2 regions of the Peribacillus asahii genome follow, and region 2 is predicted to be linked to the other one. Evidence: riboswitches for the same ligand, from Rfam matches in the RefSeq annotation. Region 2 holds a riboswitch; the other holds the start of a gene.
What was found. Region 2 has a riboswitch for S-adenosylmethionine ahead of BAOM_RS14665 (bifunctional homocysteine S-methyltransferase/methylenetetrahydrofolate reductase). Riboswitches for the same ligand answer to the same signal wherever they lie in the genome.

Region 1 (4,433 bases), 1.2 Mb from region 2:
TTTTGACTTTTATCCACCCTAGAAACACTTGAAAAAGACGACTTGCCTAATTAACAAGTCGCCTTCCTTCATCACTTATTCACTTACAGGTACAACCGCACCCTTAAATTCTTTCGTGATGAAATCTTGAATTTCTTTTGAGCGTAACACTTCTACTAATGTTTTAATCGCTTCGTTGTTTTCATCTTTCTTATTTACTGCAATAACGTTTACATACGGTGATTTTGAACCTTCAATAGCAATTGAATCCTCAACAGGATTTAAACCAGCATCAATAGCGTAGTTAGAATTGATTAATACAGCGTCGCCTTCTCCATTTGCATAAATTTCCGGAAGAAGAGCAGCTTCGTATTTCGCTTCAAATTTAATATCACGTTTGTTCTCTACAATATCTTCAACTGTTGCTTTTGTTTTATCAATACCTTCCTTTAAAGTGATTAAACCGTTTTCTTCAAGTAAAGAAAGCGCACGACCATGGTCAGCTACTGAGCTGCTCATAATAAGTGTTGCACCTTTTGGAAGTTCAGATAAGCTTTTGTATTTTTTAGAATAAATCGCGATTGGTTCAATATGAATACCGCCCGCATTCACAAAATCATAACCATTCTTAGCAATTTGTGATTCTAAGTAAGGAATGTGTTGGAAATAGTTAGCATCCAATTCTCCCTCTGCTAATGTTTTGTTCGGCAATACATAATCTTGGAATGGAACGATTTCTAAATCAATACCTTTTTCTTTAAGAAGCGGCTTTGCTTCTTCAAGAATAACAGCATGCGGCGTATTAGATGCGCCAACTTTTAGCGTTGTGTTTCCTTCTGCATTATCTGCGGCTTTTTCGTCTTGATTATCTTTGTTGTCATTGCCGCAAGCAGCTAGGGCGATTGATAAAACTAAAATTAGAGCAAACCCTAAAAACTTTTTCATTCTTTTCATCCCCTCTTATCTTTTATCTAATTTTGATGTAATAAAGTCTCCAATCATTTGAATAATGAAGACAATTATTAAAATAATGATTGTTGCTACTAGTGTTACGTCATTTTGACTACGTTGGAACCCTTCTAAATAAGCTAAATTTCCAAGTCCTCCAGCCCCAATTACTCCAGCCATTGCCGTATAACCGACTAAAGCAATTGATGTAACAGTAATTCCGGAAATAAGGGCTGGCATAGATTCTGGAAGTAATACTTTCCATATAATTGTACTCGTTTTGGCTCCCATCGATCTTGCCGCTTCAATAACCCCTTTATCAATTTCACGAAGACCAATTTCAACCATTCGTGCATAAAACGGTGCAGCACCAATGATAAGTGCAGGTAATGCTGCATTTTCTCCAATCATCGTTCCGACAATCGCTTTCGTAAATGGAATCAATAACACAATTAAAATTAAGAACGGGATAGACCGAAAAATATTAACAAAAGCACTGATGATCCAATTGATGAATCGGTTTTCCCATAAATTATCCTTCCCTGTTAGGAACAAAACTAGTCCAAGTATAATCCCTAAAAAGAAAGTGGCTGCAACAGAAATCGCCGTCATATATAACGTTTCATTTGTTGCTTCAATCATCGTTTCCCAATTTATATTCGGCAATAATTCTTCAAGCATGCGTCATCACCTCCACGCCTACTTGCTGCTCTTCTATAAATTGAATAGCGCGAAGAATTTCTTCATGACTTCCATCAATATGAATAAATAGTGTTCCATAAGAGCCATTTCGTGTTTGTGAAATTTTCCCTTGGACAATATTAATATCTAATTCAAAATTACGAACTAACTTTGTAATAAGCGGACTTTCTACATCTTCCCCAACGAAAGTAAGTTGAATGACTTTTCCTTTTGGGAAACGTTCTAGCAAATTCTCGATAGTTTCTTTTGTTTCCTCTGGCTCTGTTACTTGCTGAACAAAACGCTTTGTAATCGGAGCCGTTGGGTTTTTAAATACTTCAAGGACTGGGCCTTGCTCAACAACTTGTCCACTTTCCATTACAGCGACACGATGGCAAATTTTACGAATGACGTGCATTTCATGTGTAATCAGTACAATCGTTAACCCTAAACGCTGATTAATATCGACAAGTAAATCTAAAATGGAGTCCGTCGTCTGAGGATCTAAAGCTGAAGTCGCCTCATCACATAACAACACTTTCGGATTATTTGCAAGCGCTCGCGCAATGCCGACTCGTTGCTTTTGTCCACCGCTTAGTTGAGAAGGATAAGCTTTTTCACGACCCTCTAACCCAACAAGCTTAATCAGTTCATTTACACGTTCTGCTCGTTTTTTAGCTGGAACACCCGCAATTTCAAGCGGAAAGGCAATATTTTCTTGAACTGTTCTTGACCATAATAAATTAAAATGCTGGAAAATCATACTAATCTCTTGGCGTGCTTTGCGAAGCTCAGCACCTTTAATTTTAGAAATTTCCTTACCAGCTACAACAACCGAACCTTCTGTAGGAGTTTCTAGGCCATTTAACATTCGGATCAGGGTACTTTTCCCAGCCCCGCTATAGCCAATTATACCGAAAATTTCACTTTTGTTTATCGTTAAATTCACATTATTAACCGCTTTAATGGTCTCATTTTTCGCAGTCCCTGAGCGGAAATACTTGTTGACTTTTGACAAAGAAATCACTGCACTCACCTCTATATCCAATCAACGAACTATATCATTGAAGGTAGTTGCTTTAACGAGTTGTCACTCCCGACAATATAGAGACTGTTCATCCCGCTAAAATAGATAAAACCTATTAAGATAGTAAACTCTCCTATGTAGTGATTTATATACCCTTAATAGAAAAACCTCTCTACATGAGCAGAGAGGCAGGAAAAACTAATCCTTCCTCTCATCTTTCAAAGCGTAACACTTTGTGTGAATTGGCACCTTTTCAAAGCGAGTGCTTTGCCGGTTGCCGGGCTTCATCGGGCACAATCCCTCCACCGCTCTTGATAAGAGTAACATCCTATATAATTAAATCGTACATAGATTAAGTTCATATATAATTATGTTTGTGATTTTATCACAGATATATAGGGAGTGCAATTGTCTTAGAAAAGTCGATAATTTCCGACTATTCTGTTTTATTCAACTTCTTTCGCTGCCGCAGCTATCGCTTTTTCAATTGCTTGATTCAAATCATCAATTAAATCTTCTACATTTTCAATGCCGACAGATAAACGAACTAAGTCTGCGCTTACGCCTGCTTTCAGTAAGTCAGCATCACTCAATTGTTGATGTGTTGTACTAGCTGGATGGATAATTAAGCTCTTCGCATCTCCAACATTCGCAACATGTGACCATAGTTGAACGGAATTAATTAATGCCGCTCCAGCTTCTCGGCCACCTTTAATACCAAATGTAATAATCGAACCTGCCCCTTTAGGCAAATATTTATCAGCTAATGCTTTATCCGAATGGTCTTCCTTACCTGGATATGAAATCCACTCAACGGCCGGATGTTGTTCTAAATAGTCAATAATCACTTTTGTATTAGCAAGATGCTCTTTCATTCGTACATGTAATGTTTCAAGTCCTAATGTAAATTGAAAGGCACTTTGTGCACTTAACGTTGCACCAATATCACGAAGCAATTGAACACGAGCTTTCACAATAAATGCAGCCTGTCCAAGTGCCTCGGCAAATACTAAATGATCATAACTTGGATCTGGCTCCGTAAATCCAGGGAAGTTCGGTGAATTCCAATCAAACTTACCTCCATCTACAATAATTCCACCCATCGTTGTTCCATTTCCTAGTAACCATTTTGTTGCAGAATGCACAACAATATCTGCTCCAAATTCAATTGGTCGGCATAAGTACGGAGTCGCAAATGTATTATCAACAATTAGTGGAATCCCTGCTTCATGTGCAATGTCAGCAAGTGCTTCAATATCTAATACATTTAGGCTTGGATTTCCAATTGTTTCTCCATAAATCGCCTTTGTTCTAGGTGTAATCGATTCTTTAAATTTCTCTAAATCATTTGGCTCAACAAACTTCACTTTGATTCCGTATTTAGGAAGTGTATTAGCAAATAAATTGTATGTTCCGCCATAAATAGTGGAAGAAGAGATAATTTCATCGCCTGCACCAGCAATATTCAAAATCGCTAATGTAATAGCAGCCATTCCACTTGAGGTAGCCAAAGCACCTATTCCGCCTTCTAAAAGGGCCACTCGTTCTTCAAACACACTAACTGTTGGATTATGAAGTCTTGTATAAATATAGCCTGTTTCTTTTAATCCAAATAAATTAGCGGCATGCTCTGTATCTTTGAATAAGTAAGCATTGCTTTGATAAACTGGCAATGAACGTGCTCCTGTTTCATCAACTTGCAATCCCCCATGAATACTTAATGTTTCAAAACGATAATTTTTATCTGCCATTTTTTATTCTCCCCTTCTTCTTTTACTACGGCTCTTTATGTTTCTAC
Region 2 (4,433 bases):
ATTGCCGCATCCACAAGTTCTCGTGCGATTGCCACACCTTCTTTTTGCGCCTGAATTGGGTCATTACCTGCTGCTGCCATTGCCCGGCGAACATGATCTGGCAACTTAATTCCTGGTACTTCATTATGAATAAATTCGGCATTACGGGTACTAGTTAACGGCATGATGCCGACAAAAATAGGTGTCTCTAAATGCTTCGTTGCTTCGTATACTTCTTCAATCTGTGAAGTGGAATAAATCGGCTGTGTTAAAAATGAATGAGCGCCGCATTCAATTTTCTTTTCCATTCGTTGAACCGCTCTATCTAAATATTTCACATTTGGATTAAAAGCCGCAGCAATTTTAAAATTCGTCTTTTGGCCAAGACTTTGTCCAGAATACGAAAGTCCTTCATTGAACTGCTTAACCAAACTAATTAAATCAAAAGAAGATAAATCATACACAGATGTTGCACCCGGGAAATCGCCAATTTTTGAAGGATCTCCTGTAATAACTAATACTTCATTTAATCCTAAGGTTTGTAGGCCCATTAAATGCGACTGTAATCCAATTAAGTTTCGATCACGACATGTAATATGCACAAGCGGATTTAAATCAAGCTGTGATTTAATTAACATACCCAACGCTGCATTAGAAATCCTAGGGGAAGCGAGCGAATTATCCGCTAACGTAATCGTATCAACTCCAGCTTCTTTCAAAGCTCTAGACCCTTTCATAAACTCTTCGATTCCCAGTTTCTTAGGTGGATCTAGCTCTACTAAAATCGTTCTTTCTGTTTTCGCTTTTTCATATAAAGCAGGGGTGCGATCTTGTTCCCGAACTTCAATTGTTTCCACTTTCGTTACTTGCATTTTTTTCTCAACGATTGGAGCTAAATCACAAACAGCTGCTTTCATTGCTGTAATATGCTGCGGTGTCGTACCGCAACATCCTCCAATAATGGATGCTCCTTGGTCACGTAATTGAAGCGCACTTGAGCCAAAGTATTCCGGCGCCGCATCATACACTAATCGGCCGTCCACATAATCTGGTAAACTTGCATTAGGATACGCTGCAAGCACAGCATTGCTTGGAAGTTGAACAGATTCTAAAGCGCGAATCATATGGTGCGGACCTAAGCGACAATTAAGCCCAACTACATCTGAACCTAATTGTTCTAAGCGCTTAAATGCTTCATTTAACTGAACACCGTTTTGTAAATTCCCAAGTTCATGCAACGTTACATTTGTAATAATCGGAATATTCGTTTCTTGTCTTGCAATTTGCAACACTGTTTCCAATTCTTCTAAATCATAATATGTTTCGAATAATAATCCATCAGGACTTTCAAGTAGTAAACTATATAGCTGTTCACGGAAACTACGTTTAATTTCTTCTAAACTTAAATCAGATTTTCTAATACTTCTAGAAGCACCAATCGTTCCAAACACAAACGCATTCCCTTGCGCAACCTTTTTAGCAATCGCAATTCCTTGACGATTGATTTGACTCACTTGATCTTCTAATCCATAGCGCTTTAATTTATGAAAATTCGCCCCATACGTATTCGATTGTAAAATATCAGCACCCGCATCCAAATAAGTACGATGAATCGCTTCAATTTGATCAGGCTCTGTACAGTTTAATTCTTCATAACAATGGTCGATGCCACGGGAATACAACAGTGTCCCCATTGCTCCTTCCCCAATTAAAATTCTTTGCTTTAGCTCTTTACGAAACTCCATATGTGCACCCTTTCCCAAAAACAATTCAGTTTCTGCTTTATTTCAATGGTGTAAGAAAAAGAAAAAACCTTCTATCTAATAAAAGAAGAAGGTTTTCATAAGAAACATTCTCCTCATCTATCAAGCGCCCGCTTGCTGGATTTAGCACCTTAGCTTACACAGCTGGTTGCTGAGGATTCATCGGGCCAGTCCCTCCACCTCTCTCGATAAGATTGATTTATATAAACTTTTCTAAACATTTCAAATTAAATTACAATATAATTATTCTTAATTTACATGAAACAATGATGAAATTCAATACCTTCTAGTTAATTTTTGAATTTTTCAAACAAAATAACTAAGAATTAGAGACAAATCACGAACAATATTCGTCTTTTACCTTTTTTTGTATTTTTTTTAATTATTTATTTAATCTAGGAATTGTGTATGAAATAGCGAGGCAGCCTAGACAAAATATCTAGCGAAAAACATTGCGTTTTAATAGGCTTCTTTAGCTTGTCTACTTTTTTAGCACTCGCTAGTTTTGAAAAAAGATCATTTCGTATCTAGTCATTTACATTGTTAGCTTGAGGGGGACACGCTGGGGGCCAAATAGAAAATGATAAAGTTCAACTCAATCAGCTTCATTTACAATATCAAGCAACACCGTATTGCTGTCTGTTTGGACTTTGCCTTTATTCTTAAAGTTCACAAAATGAAACGGCATATAAAACATATCTGTTAGCCGTTCAAGTGACAGGTACTGTGTTGGAACTAACATACGTAAATCATTTGCTTTAACAGGGGACGTTGTAGCCAGACAAAACGCCCAATCCTCTCCGTCTCTCGCGACGAAATTGTGATATGGCAGTACATAGAAACCAGCTTTTTTGAGGGTTTTCTGTATACTCCAAAAGTACTCAGGCATCCAGGGAAAAGCGGAACAAGCCACAGAGATTGCACCCCCTGGTTCTAAACGGTCTTTCAAGAAGCTGTAAAACTCCCTGCTGAAGAGACGGGAAAGCTCAGGACATTTGTCAGTTGGCTCAGGAAGGTCGATAATAATAACATCCCACTTTTCCCCGGCTTTCTCGACAAACTTTCTGCCATCTTCAATTACGACCTGAACTTTAGGATGATTCAATGAACCTTGATTAAATTGTACCAAAGCCTCCAAATTTTTACCGAAATCTATCATCACTTCGTCGATGTCGAGGGTAGTAATTTTCTCCACTTCAGAATAACGAAGGGCCTCGCGGGTCGTTACTCCACCACCCCCACCGATGATTAGAACATTCTTCCGCTTGCGTGCAGCAGCCATTGGAATGTGTACCATCACTTCTGCATAAATACTCTCACCATCTGTTGTGCCAAACATGACGTCACCATTGCTATAAATCAACATTTCACCAATATAATCGACGAGGGCAATCCGCTGGGTGGGGGTTTTAAATGTTCGTAAAATTCGATAGTCACCTTCAGGTTCTTCATCCTTGCAGATATAATCCCTAATAGAATCGCCATGCAATTCAAACGGTTGATCCATACACATCACTCCTTGTCTTTATTATAAATATTATTCTGTGAATAAGATAGAAGTTCCTAAAACCCTCAACTGCCTTATCCTTTAGAGAAAATAAGGCTACTTAAACAAAGCAAAATTAATGAGATTCTTATAAATAAATTTCAATTATATTATGTGACTTTATCTAGCAACTGTATTGTTCTTGATATTAAAGTCAAAAAGCGCTTTACCCACTATCTATCCACAAAAAAAGGGCGTTCCGATGTTATTCGGAAACGCCCTTTCTTATTTATAACACTTCTTTTAAATAGCTTTGTACGTCTGCTTTAAGCTTCGCATATAGCGTAATTTCTTGATCAAAACTTTCTTTTGTCAGCACATTAAATTGCTCTGGACAATTTAAATCCACTTCAATTGTTGCTTTGTATTCATTTGTAGCATTCCCAATCAAGTCAATGGAATATTGATTATCACGTTTATGAACAACACATTTCACTTTACCACCATTATTGAATACGGAAATATCACTTTCAAGCTGATTTAAACCATTTAAGCATGTTACTAAGCTTGAAGCTGACATCGCTGTTCCACATGCGTTTGTAAAGCCAACACCGCGTTCGAATGTACGGACATAAATATGTCCCTCTTCTAACTGTTTTACGAAGCTTACATTTACTCCATCTGGGAAAAGCTCATTCGGTCCATTTACTTTTGTTGCTAATACTTCCTGAACATCAGAATGAATCATTTCGCTATCTACAATCGTAACTAAATGTGGATTTGGTACAGCTAACGCCGAAAAAAGAAGCGTATCATGTAATTCTGGCAATCGTTCGTTTTGTAATTCGCTTTGTTCAATCACAAGCGGCAAATCCTTAACATCAAAGCTTACCGGTGAGATTTCCACTTTAAACGTTGGGATCCCTTCATATACATCATCTACCTTTTCAACCTCTAAATCCACTTTCATCGTTTCAATAACTAAGTTCTCTTTACCGAGCGTATCAATTGCATAGCGAGCTACACAGCGCAGCCCATTCCCACACATAGATGCTTCCGATCCATCTGCATTAAACACGCGCATTCTTGCATCAGCACGCTCGCTTTTTAATACGAATAAAATACCATCTGCCCCTAATTCACTATCACGATTACATAATGCTAGTGCTAATTGGCGGCGTTCTTCTTCTGTAAAAGAAAGATCC

Region 1: it holds a riboswitch for S-adenosylmethionine, as region 2 does, so the genes downstream of both, BAOM_RS20950 (methionine ABC transporter ATP-binding protein) here and BAOM_RS14665 (bifunctional homocysteine S-methyltransferase/methylenetetrahydrofolate reductase) in region 2, are expected to answer to the same signal.

Annotation. Positions count from the first base shown of each region.
Region 1 is NZ_CP026095.1:4,238,357-4,242,789, forward strand. It holds gene BAOM_RS20940 (MetQ/NlpA family ABC transporter substrate-binding protein) at 76-924, opposite strand; gene BAOM_RS20945 (methionine ABC transporter permease) at 940-1,608, opposite strand; gene BAOM_RS20950 (methionine ABC transporter ATP-binding protein) at 1,601-2,635, opposite strand; SAM riboswitch class I at 2,844-2,956, opposite strand; gene BAOM_RS20955 (O-acetylhomoserine aminocarboxypropyltransferase/cysteine synthase family protein) at 3,082-4,386, opposite strand.
Region 2 is NZ_CP026095.1:2,994,369-2,998,801, forward strand. It holds gene BAOM_RS14665 (bifunctional homocysteine S-methyltransferase/methylenetetrahydrofolate reductase) at 1-1,724, opposite strand, end outside; SAM riboswitch class I at 1,835-1,937, opposite strand; gene BAOM_RS14670 (spermidine synthase) at 2,338-3,249, opposite strand; gene dapF (diaminopimelate epimerase) at 3,518-4,433, opposite strand, start outside.